Regions from separate parts of the Streptomyces sp. NPDC088733 genome, predicted to be linked through region 1. Evidence: predicted binding sites of a transcription regulator. Region 1 holds the regulator's gene; the other holds the start of a gene.
What was found. The regulator HrcA, encoded in region 1, represses chaperone genes, less so after heat shock. The targets are predictions, from matches to a motif close to TTNGCACTCNGNNNNNCNGAGTGCNAA.
Positions count from the first base shown of each region.

Region 2: a site for HrcA is predicted at 2,055-2,081, ahead of groES (co-chaperone GroES). Genes of this name have one in related genera too.

Region 1 covers NZ_JBIVLH010000003.1:206,864-212,278, forward strand. The annotation lists gene ACIP64_RS07045 (nitronate monooxygenase) at 1-21, opposite strand, end outside; gene dnaJ (molecular chaperone DnaJ) at 98-1,237, opposite strand; gene hrcA (heat-inducible transcriptional repressor HrcA) at 1,237-2,253, opposite strand; gene ACIP64_RS07060 (MBL fold metallo-hydrolase) at 2,456-3,190, shown strand; gene ACIP64_RS07065 (DUF3097 domain-containing protein) at 3,221-4,051, shown strand; gene hemW (radical SAM family heme chaperone HemW) at 4,052-5,284, opposite strand.
Region 2 covers NZ_JBIVLH010000028.1:90,767-96,181, forward strand. The annotation lists gene groL (chaperonin GroEL) at 1-1,473, opposite strand, end outside; gene groES (co-chaperone GroES) at 1,598-1,906, opposite strand; gene ACIP64_RS35195 (methyltransferase domain-containing protein) at 2,136-3,335, shown strand; gene ACIP64_RS35200 (hypothetical protein) at 3,935-4,186, opposite strand; gene tsaD (tRNA (adenosine(37)-N6)-threonylcarbamoyltransferase complex transferase subunit TsaD) at 4,183-5,277, opposite strand; gene rimI (ribosomal protein S18-alanine N-acetyltransferase) at 5,270-5,415, opposite strand, start outside.

The sequences.
Region 1 (5,415 bases):
GAGATCGGTCAGCGCGGCCATGCGTCCATCGTTTCACGAGACCGGGCGCACGGCCGCGCGAGGCGCGGGCGGGTGCCCGCGCCTCGCGCATGCCGCGTCAGCGGCCGTTGAAGGCGTCCTTCAGCCGCGAGAACAGGCCCTGCTGGCCCGGCTGGAACTGGCCCATGGGCCGCTCCTCGCCGCGCAGCTTCGCCAGCCGCCGCAGGAGTTCCTCCTGGTCCGGGTCGAGCTTGCCCGGGGTCTGCACCTCGACGTGCACGACCAGGTCGCCCCGGCCGCCGCCCCGCAGATGCGTGATGCCGCGCTGGTGCAGCGGGATCGACTGGCCGGACTGCGTGCCCGGCCGGATGTCGATCTCCTCCAGCCCGTCCAGGGTCTCCAGCGGCACCTTCGTGCCCAGCGCCGCCGCTGTCATCGGGAGGGTGACGGTGCAGTGCAGGTCGTCGCCGCGGCGCTGGAAGGCCGCGTGCGGCAGTTCGCGGATCTCCACGTACAGGTCGCCGGCGGGGCCGCCGCCGGGGCCGACCTCGCCCTCGCCCGCGAGCTGGATGCGGGTGCCGTTGTCGACGCCGGCGGGGATCTTCACCGTCAGCGTGCGGCGCGAGCGGACCCGGCCGTCGCCCGCGCACTCGGGGCACGGGTTCGGCACGACGGTGCCGAAGCCCTGGCACTGGGGGCAGGGCCGGGAGGTCATGACCTGGCCGAGGAAGGACCGGGTGACCTGGGAGACCTCACCGCGGCCGCGGCACATGTCGCAGGTCTGCGCCGAGGTGCCGGGGGCGGCGCCCTCGCCGTGGCAGGTGTTGCAGACGATCGCCGTGTCGACCTGGATGTCCTTGGTCGTGCCGAAGGCGGCCTCGTCGAGCTCGATCTCCAGCCGGATCATCGCATCCTGGCCGCGCCGGGTGCGCGAGCGCGGGCCGCGCTGGGACGCCGTGCCGAAGAAGGCGTCCATGATGTCGCTGAAGTTGCCGAAGCCCTGGCCGAAGCCCGCGCCCGCACCGGCGCCGCCGCCGTTGGCGGACAGCGGGTCGCCGCCGAGGTCGTAGACCTGCTTCTTCTGCGGGTCCGAGAGCACCTCGTAGGCGGCGTTGATCTCCTTGAACCGCTCCTGCGTCTTCGGGTCCGGATTGACGTCCGGGTGCAGCTCGCGCGCGAGACGGCGGAAGGCCTTCTTGATCTCGTCCGGACTCGCGTCACGGCGCACGCCGAGCACGGCGTAGTAGTCGGTGGCCACTACGACTCCGCCAGGATCTGTCCGACGTAACGTGCCACTGCGCGTACCGCTCCCATCGTTCCGGGGTAGTCCATGCGGGTCGGGCCGACCACGCCAAGTTTCGCGACCGCCTCGTCGCCCGAACCGTAGCCGACGGAGACGACCGATGTGGAGTTCAGGCCCTCGTGGAAATTCTCGTGACCGATTCGCACGGTCACGCCCGAATCCCCGGCCTCGCCCAGCAGCTTCAGGAGCACGACCTGCTCCTCCAGCGCCTCCAGGACCGGGCGGATCGTGAGGGGGAAGTCATGGCCGAAACGGGTCAGGTTGGCGGTGCCGCCCAGCATGATCCGTTCCTCGGTCTCCTCGACCAGGGTCTCCAGCAGCGTGGCCAGCACGACCTGGACGGTCGGCCGGTCGTCGGGCTCGAAGCCGTCCGCGAGGTCCTGCACCAGCTGCGGGACGTCGGCGAAGCGGCGGCCCACCACCCGGCTGTTGAGCCGGGCCCGCAGATCGGCCAGCACGGTCTCGCCCACCGGCGCGGGGGCGTCGACCAGCCGCTGCTCGACCCGGCCGGTGTCCGTGATCAGCACCAGCATCAGCCGGGCCGGCGCGAGCGCCAGCAGTTCGACGTGGCGCACGGTCGAGCGGGTCAGCGACGGGTACTGGACGACGGCGACCTGCCGGGTCAGCTGCGCCAGCAGCCGCACCGTACGGGCCACGACGTCGTCGAGGTCCACCGCGCCGTCCAGGAAGTTCCCGATGGCCCGGCGCTCCGCGCCCGACAGCGGCTTGACGTTCGTGAGCCGGTCGACGAAGAGCCGGTAGCCCTTGTCGGTCGGCACCCGGCCGGCGCTGGTGTGGGGCTGCTGGATGTAGCCCTCCTCCTCCAGCACCGCCATGTCGTTGCGCACCGTGGCGGGGGACACACCCAGCCGGTGGCGTTCGGTGAGCGCCTTGGAACCGACCGGTTCCTCGGTGCCCACGTAGTCCTGGACGATGGCCCGCAGCACTTCGAGCCGTCGTTCGCTCAGCATTGCGGCGTCCACCTCCAGTCGTCGGTCACCGGTGCGTCGGTCGTTTTCCCTGCCCTGGCACTCCCTTCGAGCGAGTGCCAGCTTTCCCCAAGTCAGTGTACGGCGGGGAGGCAAGACCTCGGCAAGGGCGGTCCGCACCCGGACCCCCTCGACCGGTCACCGTAGCGCGCACGGGCCGCCCCGGCGGGGATACCGTCGCCGTGTGGAGACGACACCTGCGGCACCGGGCACCTTCGGCGGCTGGGAGCAACTGGCGCCCGGCGTCGCGCGGTGCCGGATGCCGTTCCTGGACGTCACCATCGGGGTCGTCACCGGCGGCGAGGGCGTCCTGCTCGTCGACACCGGGTCCTCGGTCGCCGAGGGAGCCGGTCTGCGCCGGCGGGTCCGGGAGCTGACCGGGCGCGACGTGACGCACATCGCACTGACCCACGGTCACTTCGACCACGTCTTCGGCACGGCCGCCTTCCCCGGCGCCCAGGTCCACGGGGAGATGACCCTCGGCGCCCACCTGGACCGCGAGCGCGGTGCGCTGCGCCGGGACGCGATCGGGTACGGCGTCCCCGAGGAGGAGGCGGACGAGGCCGCGGCGGCCCTGGTGACTCCGGGCCACCTCGTCGACGGCCACTGGGCGCTGGACCTCGGCGGCGACCGCGAGGCCCTGCTGGTCCACCCCGGTGAGGGACACACCACCCACGACCTGGTCGTGGTCGTACCGGGCACGCCCACCGTGGTCTTCTGCGGCGACCTCGTCGAGGAGTCCGGCGAGCCGCAGGCCGGCCCGGACGCGGCGCCCGGCGCGTGGCCGGGCACCCTGGACCGGCTGCTGGAACTGGGCGGCGGGAACGCGCTCTACGTCCCCGGCCACGGAGCGGTGGTCGACGCGCGCTTCGTCCGCGCCCAACGGGACGCGCTGGCCGCCCGGTTCGGATCCGCTTGAGCGGCCCCGCGCCCGGATACGATCCCTGGCATGCGCAGCCGGAACTACGACGCCGATCTCACCCCGCCCTGGAAGCGGCCGTCGGTGCCCGCGCCCGAGGTCGCGGCCGAACGCGACCTGGTGGTCGAAGAGGTCTTCACGGGGTTCTGCGGGGCGGTGATCCGCTGCGAGAAGACCGCCGAGGGCCCCACCGTCACCCTGGAGGACCGCTTCGGCAAGCACCGCGTCTTCCCGCTCGTGCCGCGCGGCTTCCTCCTGGAGGGCAAGGTCGTCACCCTCGTGCGCCCCGGCGCCGCCGCCCCCTCCGGCCCTCGGCTGACCGCCTCCGGCTCCCTCGCCGTCCCCGGCGCCCGCGCCCGGGTCGCCCGCGCCGGGCGCATCTACGTCGAAGGACGCCACGACGCGGAGCTCGTCGAACGGGTCTGGGGCGACGACCTGCGGATCGAGGGCGTCGTCGTGGAGTACCTGGAGGGCGTCGACGACCTGCCGGCCATCGTCTCCGCCTTCGCCCCGGGACCCGACGCCCGGCTCGGCGTGCTCGTCGACCACCTCGTACCCGGCTCCAAGGAGTCCCGGATCGCCGCCTCGGTCACCGGGGACCACGTGCTGGTCGCCGGCCACCCCTACATCGACGTCTGGGAGGCCGTGAAGCCCGCCTCTCTCGGCATCGCCGCCTGGCCGGCCGTGCCGCGCGGCCAGGACTGGAAGACCGGCGTGTGCCGCGCGCTCGGCTGGCCGGAGAACACCGGTGCCGCCTGGCAGCGCATCCTGGGCTCCGTCCGCTCCTACAAGGACCTCCAGCCGGAACTGCTCGGCCGCGTGGAGGAACTGATCGACTTCGTCACGGCCCCGGGCGCCTGATCAGTCGACCAGGTCCCGCACCACCGCGTCCGCCAGCAGCCGCCCGCGCAGCGTGAGCACCGCCCGCCCCGCCTCGTACGCGCCCGGCTCCAGCAGGCCGTCCGCCACCGCGCGCCCGGCGGCCTCCGCCCCGGCCGGGGCCAGGATGTCCAGCGGGCAGCCGTCCGCGAGCCGCAGCTCCAGCAGGATCCGCTCCACCCGGCGGTCCTCCGCGGCCAGCACCTCGCGGCCCGCGCCCGGACTGCGGCCCTCCGCGAGCGCCGCCGCATACGCCGCGGGATGCTTCACGTTCCACCAGCGCACACCGCCCACGTGCGAATGCGCGCCCGGTCCCGCACCCCACCAGTCGGCACCGGTCCAGTACAGCTCGTTGTGGCGGCAGCGGGCCGCCGTGGACGTCGCCCAGTTCGACACCTCGTACCAGTCGAAACCGGCCTCCGACAGCCGCTCCTCCGCGATCAGGTAGCGGTCCGCGTGGACGTCGTCGTCCGTCATCGGCACCTCGCCGCGCCGGATCCGGCGGGCCAGCTGCGTGCCCTCCTCCACGATCAGCGCATACGCCGACACATGGTCGGGGCCCGCGTCGATCGCCGCGTCCAGGGACGCCCGCCAGTCGTCGTCCGACTCCCCCGGCGTGCCGTAGATCAGGTCCAGGTTGACGTGCTCGAAGCCCGCCGCCCGCGCCTCCGCGACGCAGGCCTCCGGCCGGCCCGGGGTGTGCGTGCGGTCCAGCACCCGCAGCACGTGCTGCCGGGCGCTCTGCATCCCGAACGACATCCGGTTGAAGCCCCCGGCCCGCAGCTCCGCCAGGTACGCGGGGTCCACCGACTCCGGATTCGCCTCCGTCGTGACCTCCGCCCCCTCCGCCAGCCCGAACTCGTCCCGGATCGCGCCCAGCATGCGCGTCAGGTCCGCCGCCGGCAGCAGCGTCGGCGTACCGCCGCCCACGAACACCGTCTCGACGCGGCGCGCGTCGTCGCCCAGCACCTTCCGGGCGAGCCGGACCTCGTCGATCAGCGTCTCCGCGTAGTTCTCGCGGGAGGCGAGAACGCCACCGGTGCCGCGCAGCTCGGCGGCGGTGTAGGTGTTGAAGTCGCAGTAGCCGCAGCGGGTCGCGCAGTACGGGACGTGCAGGTAGAACCCGAGCGGGCGGTGCTCCGCGCCGGCGAGGGCGGCGGGGGGGAGTGCGCCGTTCTGGGGCATGGGTTCGCCGTCGGGCAGTACGGATGGCATACGCCTATTCTGCCGGGTTCTTTTCCCTCCCTCCCGCCCGTGTGCCCTGTGAAGTCACGCACCCCGACGCGCGTTGCAGGGGGCCGGGTGCGGGCCCTCCGGGGCTGCCATTCTGGACAGCACATTTAGGT
Region 2 (5,415 bases), on a different contig from region 1:
GGCCTTCACCAGGTCGCCGTACTCGCCGGTCGCAGCGTTGAAGCCGTGGCCCTTCTCCAGCTCGGCGACCTTGGAGGTGATGACGTAGCCCTCCAGGCCGGCGTTCTCGGCGATCCAGCGCAGCGGCTCGACCGCGGCGCGGCGGACGACCGCGACACCGGTGGCCTCGTCGCCGGACTTGCCGAGGTTGTCCTCCAGCACCTTGACGGCGTGGACGAGCGCGGAGCCACCACCGGAGACGATGCCCTCCTCGACCGCGGCGCGGGTCGCGGAGATGGCGTCCTCCAGACGGTGCTTCTTCTCCTTGAGCTCGACCTCGGTGGCCGCGCCGACACGGATGACGCACACGCCGCCGGCCAGCTTGGCGAGGCGCTCCTGGAGCTTCTCGCGGTCCCAGTCGGAGTCCGTGGTGGTGATCTCGCCCTTGATCTGGTTGATCCGGCCCTCGATCTCCGAGGAGTCGCCCGAGCCGTCGACGACGGTGGTCTCGTCCTTGGTGACGGTCACGCGGCGGGCGTTGCCCAGCACGTCCAGGCCGACCTGGTCGAGCTTGAGGCCGACCTCCTCGGCGACGACGGTCGCGCCGGTGAGGGCGGCGATGTCGCCCAGCATGGCCTTGCGGCGGTCACCGAAGCCGGGGGCCTTGACCGCGACCGCGTTGAAGGTGCCGCGGATCTTGTTGACCACCAGGGTGGACAGGGCCTCGCCCTCGACGTCCTCGGCGATGATCAGCAGCGGCTTGGAGGCGCCCGCCTGCAGCACCTTCTCCAGCAGCGGGAGCAGGTCCTGGATGGAGGAGATCTTGCCCTGGGTGATGAGGATGTACGGGTCCTCCAGGACGGCTTCCTGGCGCTCCGGGTCCGTCACGAAGTACGGCGACAGGTAGCCCTTGTCGAAGGCCATGCCCTCGGTGAAGTCCAGCTCCAGACCGAAGGTGTTGGACTCCTCGACGGTGATGACACCGTCCTTGCCGACCTTGTCGATCGCCTCGGCGATCAGCTCGCCGACCTGCTTGTCCTGGGCGGACAGCGCGGCGACGGCGGCGACGTCGTCCTTGCCCTCGATCGGGCGGGCCGAGGCGAGCAGCTCGTCCGACACGGCCTTGACGGCGGCGTCGATGCCCTTCTTCAGGGAGGCCGGGGAGGCGCCGGCGGCGACGTTGCGCAGACCCTCGCGGACCAGCGCCTGGGCGAGCACGGTGGCGGTGGTGGTGCCGTCACCCGCGATGTCGTTGGTCTTGGTCGCCACCTCCTTCACCAGCTGCGCGCCGAGGTTCTCGTACGGGTCGTCGATCTCGACCTCACGGGCGATGGTCACGCCGTCGTTGGTGATGGTCGGGGCGCCGAACTTCTTGTCGATGACGACGTTGCGGCCCTTGGGGCCGATCGTCACCTTCACGGTGTCGGCGAGCTTGTTGACTCCACGCTCAAGGGCGCGACGGGCGTCCTCGTCGAACTTCAGGATCTTGGCCATACCGGCGGAATTCCTCGTCTTTGGGTTCTCGTCAAAGACCGCGCCCCGGGCCCCCGGTCCGTGCGTGGACTCGGTGTGCCCGGGGCGTGGTCACGGCATTTCTCGGTTACGAGCGGCGCCGGATTTACTTCTCGACGATCGCGAGGACGTCGCGAGCCGAGAGGACGAGGTACTCCTCGCCGCTGTACTTGACCTCGGTGCCGCCGTACTTGCTGTACAGCACGATGTCGCCGACCTTGACGTCGAGCGGGATGCGGTTGCCGTCCTCGAAGCGACCCGGACCGACGGCCAGGACGACGCCCTCCTGGGGCTTCTCCTTGGCGGTGTCCGGGATGACCAGGCCGGAGGCGGTGGTCTGCTCGGCATCCAGCGGCTGGACCACGATGCGGTCCTCGAGCGGCTTGATGGCAACCTTGGTGCTGGCGGTCGTCACGATCCGACCTCCCCCTTCAAAGGGCTCACGGGAGTGTCTGTCTGGGGTGGCGACCTGGTAGGCCCGTCGTCGCGGGTGCCGGACCTGCCCGTCGCTTTGTTGCTGGCACTCGACATGGCCGAGTGCCAGGTCTGAGATTATGACGCGCTTAGCACTCGGTCAAGCGGAGTGCCAACGCCGCGCCGGACGCGGTCGACCGGGACCGGGGCAGCCACCGCGGCGCGGGACAATGGACGACGTGGATCTCGACGCGTTCTCCGCCCTGCTGACCGACGAGGGGCAGCGCCTGCTGGCCGCCCTCCGCGACTACGACCCCGCGGACGAGATCGCCACCGCGACCCGGCTGCGGCGCGCGCACGACGCGGCCCTGGTCTCCGCGGCGCTCACCCAGGCGCGGCTGCGGCAGCGGGCCGAGGCGAAGTTCGGCGAGGACGCGTACGCGATGTACTTCACGCCCCACGGGGTGGAGCAGTCGACGCGGGCATCGGTGGCCCGGCACCGCGCCGAGCGGTTCGCGGCCCTCGGCGTGCGGCGGCTGGCCGACCTGTGCTGCGGGATCGGCGGCGACGCGATCCCGCTGGCGCGGGCCGGCGTGGACGTGCTGGCCGTCGACCGCGATCCGCTGACGTGCGCGGTGGCCCGGGCCAACGCGCGGGCGCTGGGGCTCGCGGAACGCATCGAGGTGCGCTGCGCCGACGTCACCGAGGTGGCGGCGGACGGCTTCGACGCGGTGTTCGTGGACCCCGCCCGGCGCGGCGGCCGCGGCAGGATCTTCGACCCCGAGGCGTACTCCCCGCCGCTGTCCTGGGCCGTCGCGGCGGCCCGGAAGGCGCCGCTGGCCGCGCTCAAGGTCGCGCCGGGCATCCCGCACGAGGCGGTGCCGCAGGACGCGGAGGCGGAGTGGGTCTCCGACCACGGCGACGTGAAGGAAGCCGTCCTCTGGTTCGGCACGGCCGCGGGTACCCGCCGGGCGACCCTGCTGCCCTCAGGCGCCTCCCTGCCCGCCGCGGGCCTCCCCGACCCCGCCGTCCGCCCGGTCGGGCGCTGGCTGTACGAGCCCGACGGCGCCGTCATCCGGGCCCACCTCGTCGCGGACGTCGCGGCGCAGGTCGGGGGCGGGCTCATCGACGCGACCATCGCGTATGTCACCTCCGACGAACCGCGCCCGACGCCCTGGGCGACCGCGTACGAGATCACCGACGTGCTGCCGTTCAGCCTCAAGCGGCTCAAGGCGCTGCTGCGGGAACGGGAGGTGGGCGTGCTCACGGTCAAGAAGCGGGGCTCCGCGGTGGAACCGGAGGAGGTGCGCCGCAGGGTCCGGCCACAAGGGCCGAACGCGGCGACGGTGTTCCTGACCCGGGTCGCGGGTGCGCCGAGCATGCTGCTCGGCTCACCTGTTCCCCCGCCCTCCCTCCCGTGTGCCCCGTGAAGTCCGTTCGCCCCGACGCGCGTTGTACGGGGGCCGGGTCCGGGGCCTCCGGGGCTGCCATTCTGGACAGCACATTTAGGTGCCTCAGGCACCCGGCCTGATCACCCCGGGTCATGCACCCAAATATGCTCCAGTGTCCAGAACGCCACCCCTCCGACCCCGCCCCCTCAGGTTTCGCCATGCGCCTGATCCCCGGTGGGTGGGTATGGACGGCACCGTGCTCGGGCACTCGTTGGCGCCGCGCCAACGACCTGCTCCGCCGTCACCGCCCACAGCACCCCCACCGGCCGTAAGTCGCCCCAACCGGCCTGGGAGGGGGTGTGGCGGGGTGCGCCCGGTGGGGGCACCTCCCAGCGGTAGCTGGGGGAGACGAGCGGCGACCGCGGTACCCAGGACGTTGGCGTAGCCCGCGAGCGCTGTGGGGGTCCCCCCAGCCGAAGGCTGGGGGAGTACCCCGGCGCGGCACCGACCCCACAACGCACGCAGCGCAGGGCCCGCACTTACCGCGCCGGGCTGGGGGCACCCCCGGCCGAAGGTTGGGGGAGGGAGGGAGGGCGGGGAAAAAAACCTGGGCACGGTCAGGCGAAGCGCAGCGCACCTCAGGCCACGGCCTCGAAGCGCCAGCGGTGGACACCCCGCCGGCACAGCGCCAGCGGCGGATCCGGCAGTTCGGGGAGTTCCGCGTCGTACGCGGCGTCCCACCAGGTGATGACCAGCACCCGGTCCTGGGGGGCCGAGAAGGTCTCCCGGCGCAGCGGGGCGGGCGTCAGCGTCCGGGCGCGGACCCACGCGAGGAGTTCGGGCCCGCGGCCCTCCGCGGCGCGGGCCTCCCACATCAGGGCGACGGTCATGAAGAGTAGAGGTTGTCCTTGCTGAGCTCGTGCACGTGGTCGTGGGTGTGGCCCGGCACGGACACGTCGGTGACCAGCAGCGAGGAGTCGGCAGGGAGGTCCCACGTCGAGGACGGGCGGTTGCGGGCCACCATCTCCGCGCCGAGTGCCGCCACCATCGCGCCGTTGTCGGTGCACAGCTTGGGCCGGGGCACGCGCAGCACGATGCCCGCGTCGTCGCAGCGTTCCTGGGCCAGTGAGCGCAGCCGGCTGTTGGCGGCGACACCGCCGCCGATCATGAGGTGGTCGACGCCGTTGTCCTTGCAGGCGCGGATCGCCTTGCGGGTCAGCACGTCGGCCACGGCCTCCTGGAAGGAGGCGGCGACGTCGGCGACGGGCACGTCCTCGCCCTCGCGGCGCTTGGACTCGATCCAGCGGGCCACGGCCGTCTTCAGCCCGGAGAAGGAGAAGTCGTACAGCGGGTCCCGCCCGCCCGTGAGGCCGCGGGGGAAGCGGATCGCGGCCCGGTCGCCCTCACGCGCGACGCGGTCGATGGCGGGGCCGCCGGGGAAGCCGAGGCCGAGTACGCGGGCGACCTTGTCGAAGGCCTCGCCCGCCGCGTCGTCGATGGTCGCGCCGAGCGGACGGACGTCGCCGGTGATGTCGGGGGCCAGCAGCAGCGAGGAGTGCCCGCCGGAGACCAGCAGCGCCATCGTGGGCTCGGGCAGGGCGCCGTGCTCCAGCTGGTCGACGCAGATGTGGGAGGCCAGGTGGTTCACGCCGTACAGCGGCTTGCCGAGGGCGTAGGCGTACGCCTTGGCGGCCGAGACGCCGACCAGCAGCGCGCCCGCAAGGCCGGGTCCGGCGGTGACGGCGATGCCGTCCAGGTCGGAGGCCGCGACGCCGGCCTCCTTCAGCGCGCGCCGGATGGTGGGGACCATCGCCTCCAGGTGGGCGCGGCTGGCGACCTCGGGGACGACGCCGCCGAATCGGGCGTGCTCGTCCACGCTGGACGCGACCGCGTCGGCCAGCAGCGTGTGTCCGCGCACGATGCCGACACCGGTCTCGTCGCAGGACGTCTCGATGCCGAGGACAAGGGGCTCGTCAGCCATGGGTCGTCTCAGTTCCTTGTAGACCTGGTGCTTCTCGTGTGTCCGCCGTCAGATCGCCGAGCCGCATGACCAGGGCGTCGACGTTGCCGGGCTGGTAGTAGCCGCGCCGGAATCCGATGGGCTCGAAGCCGAAGCGCT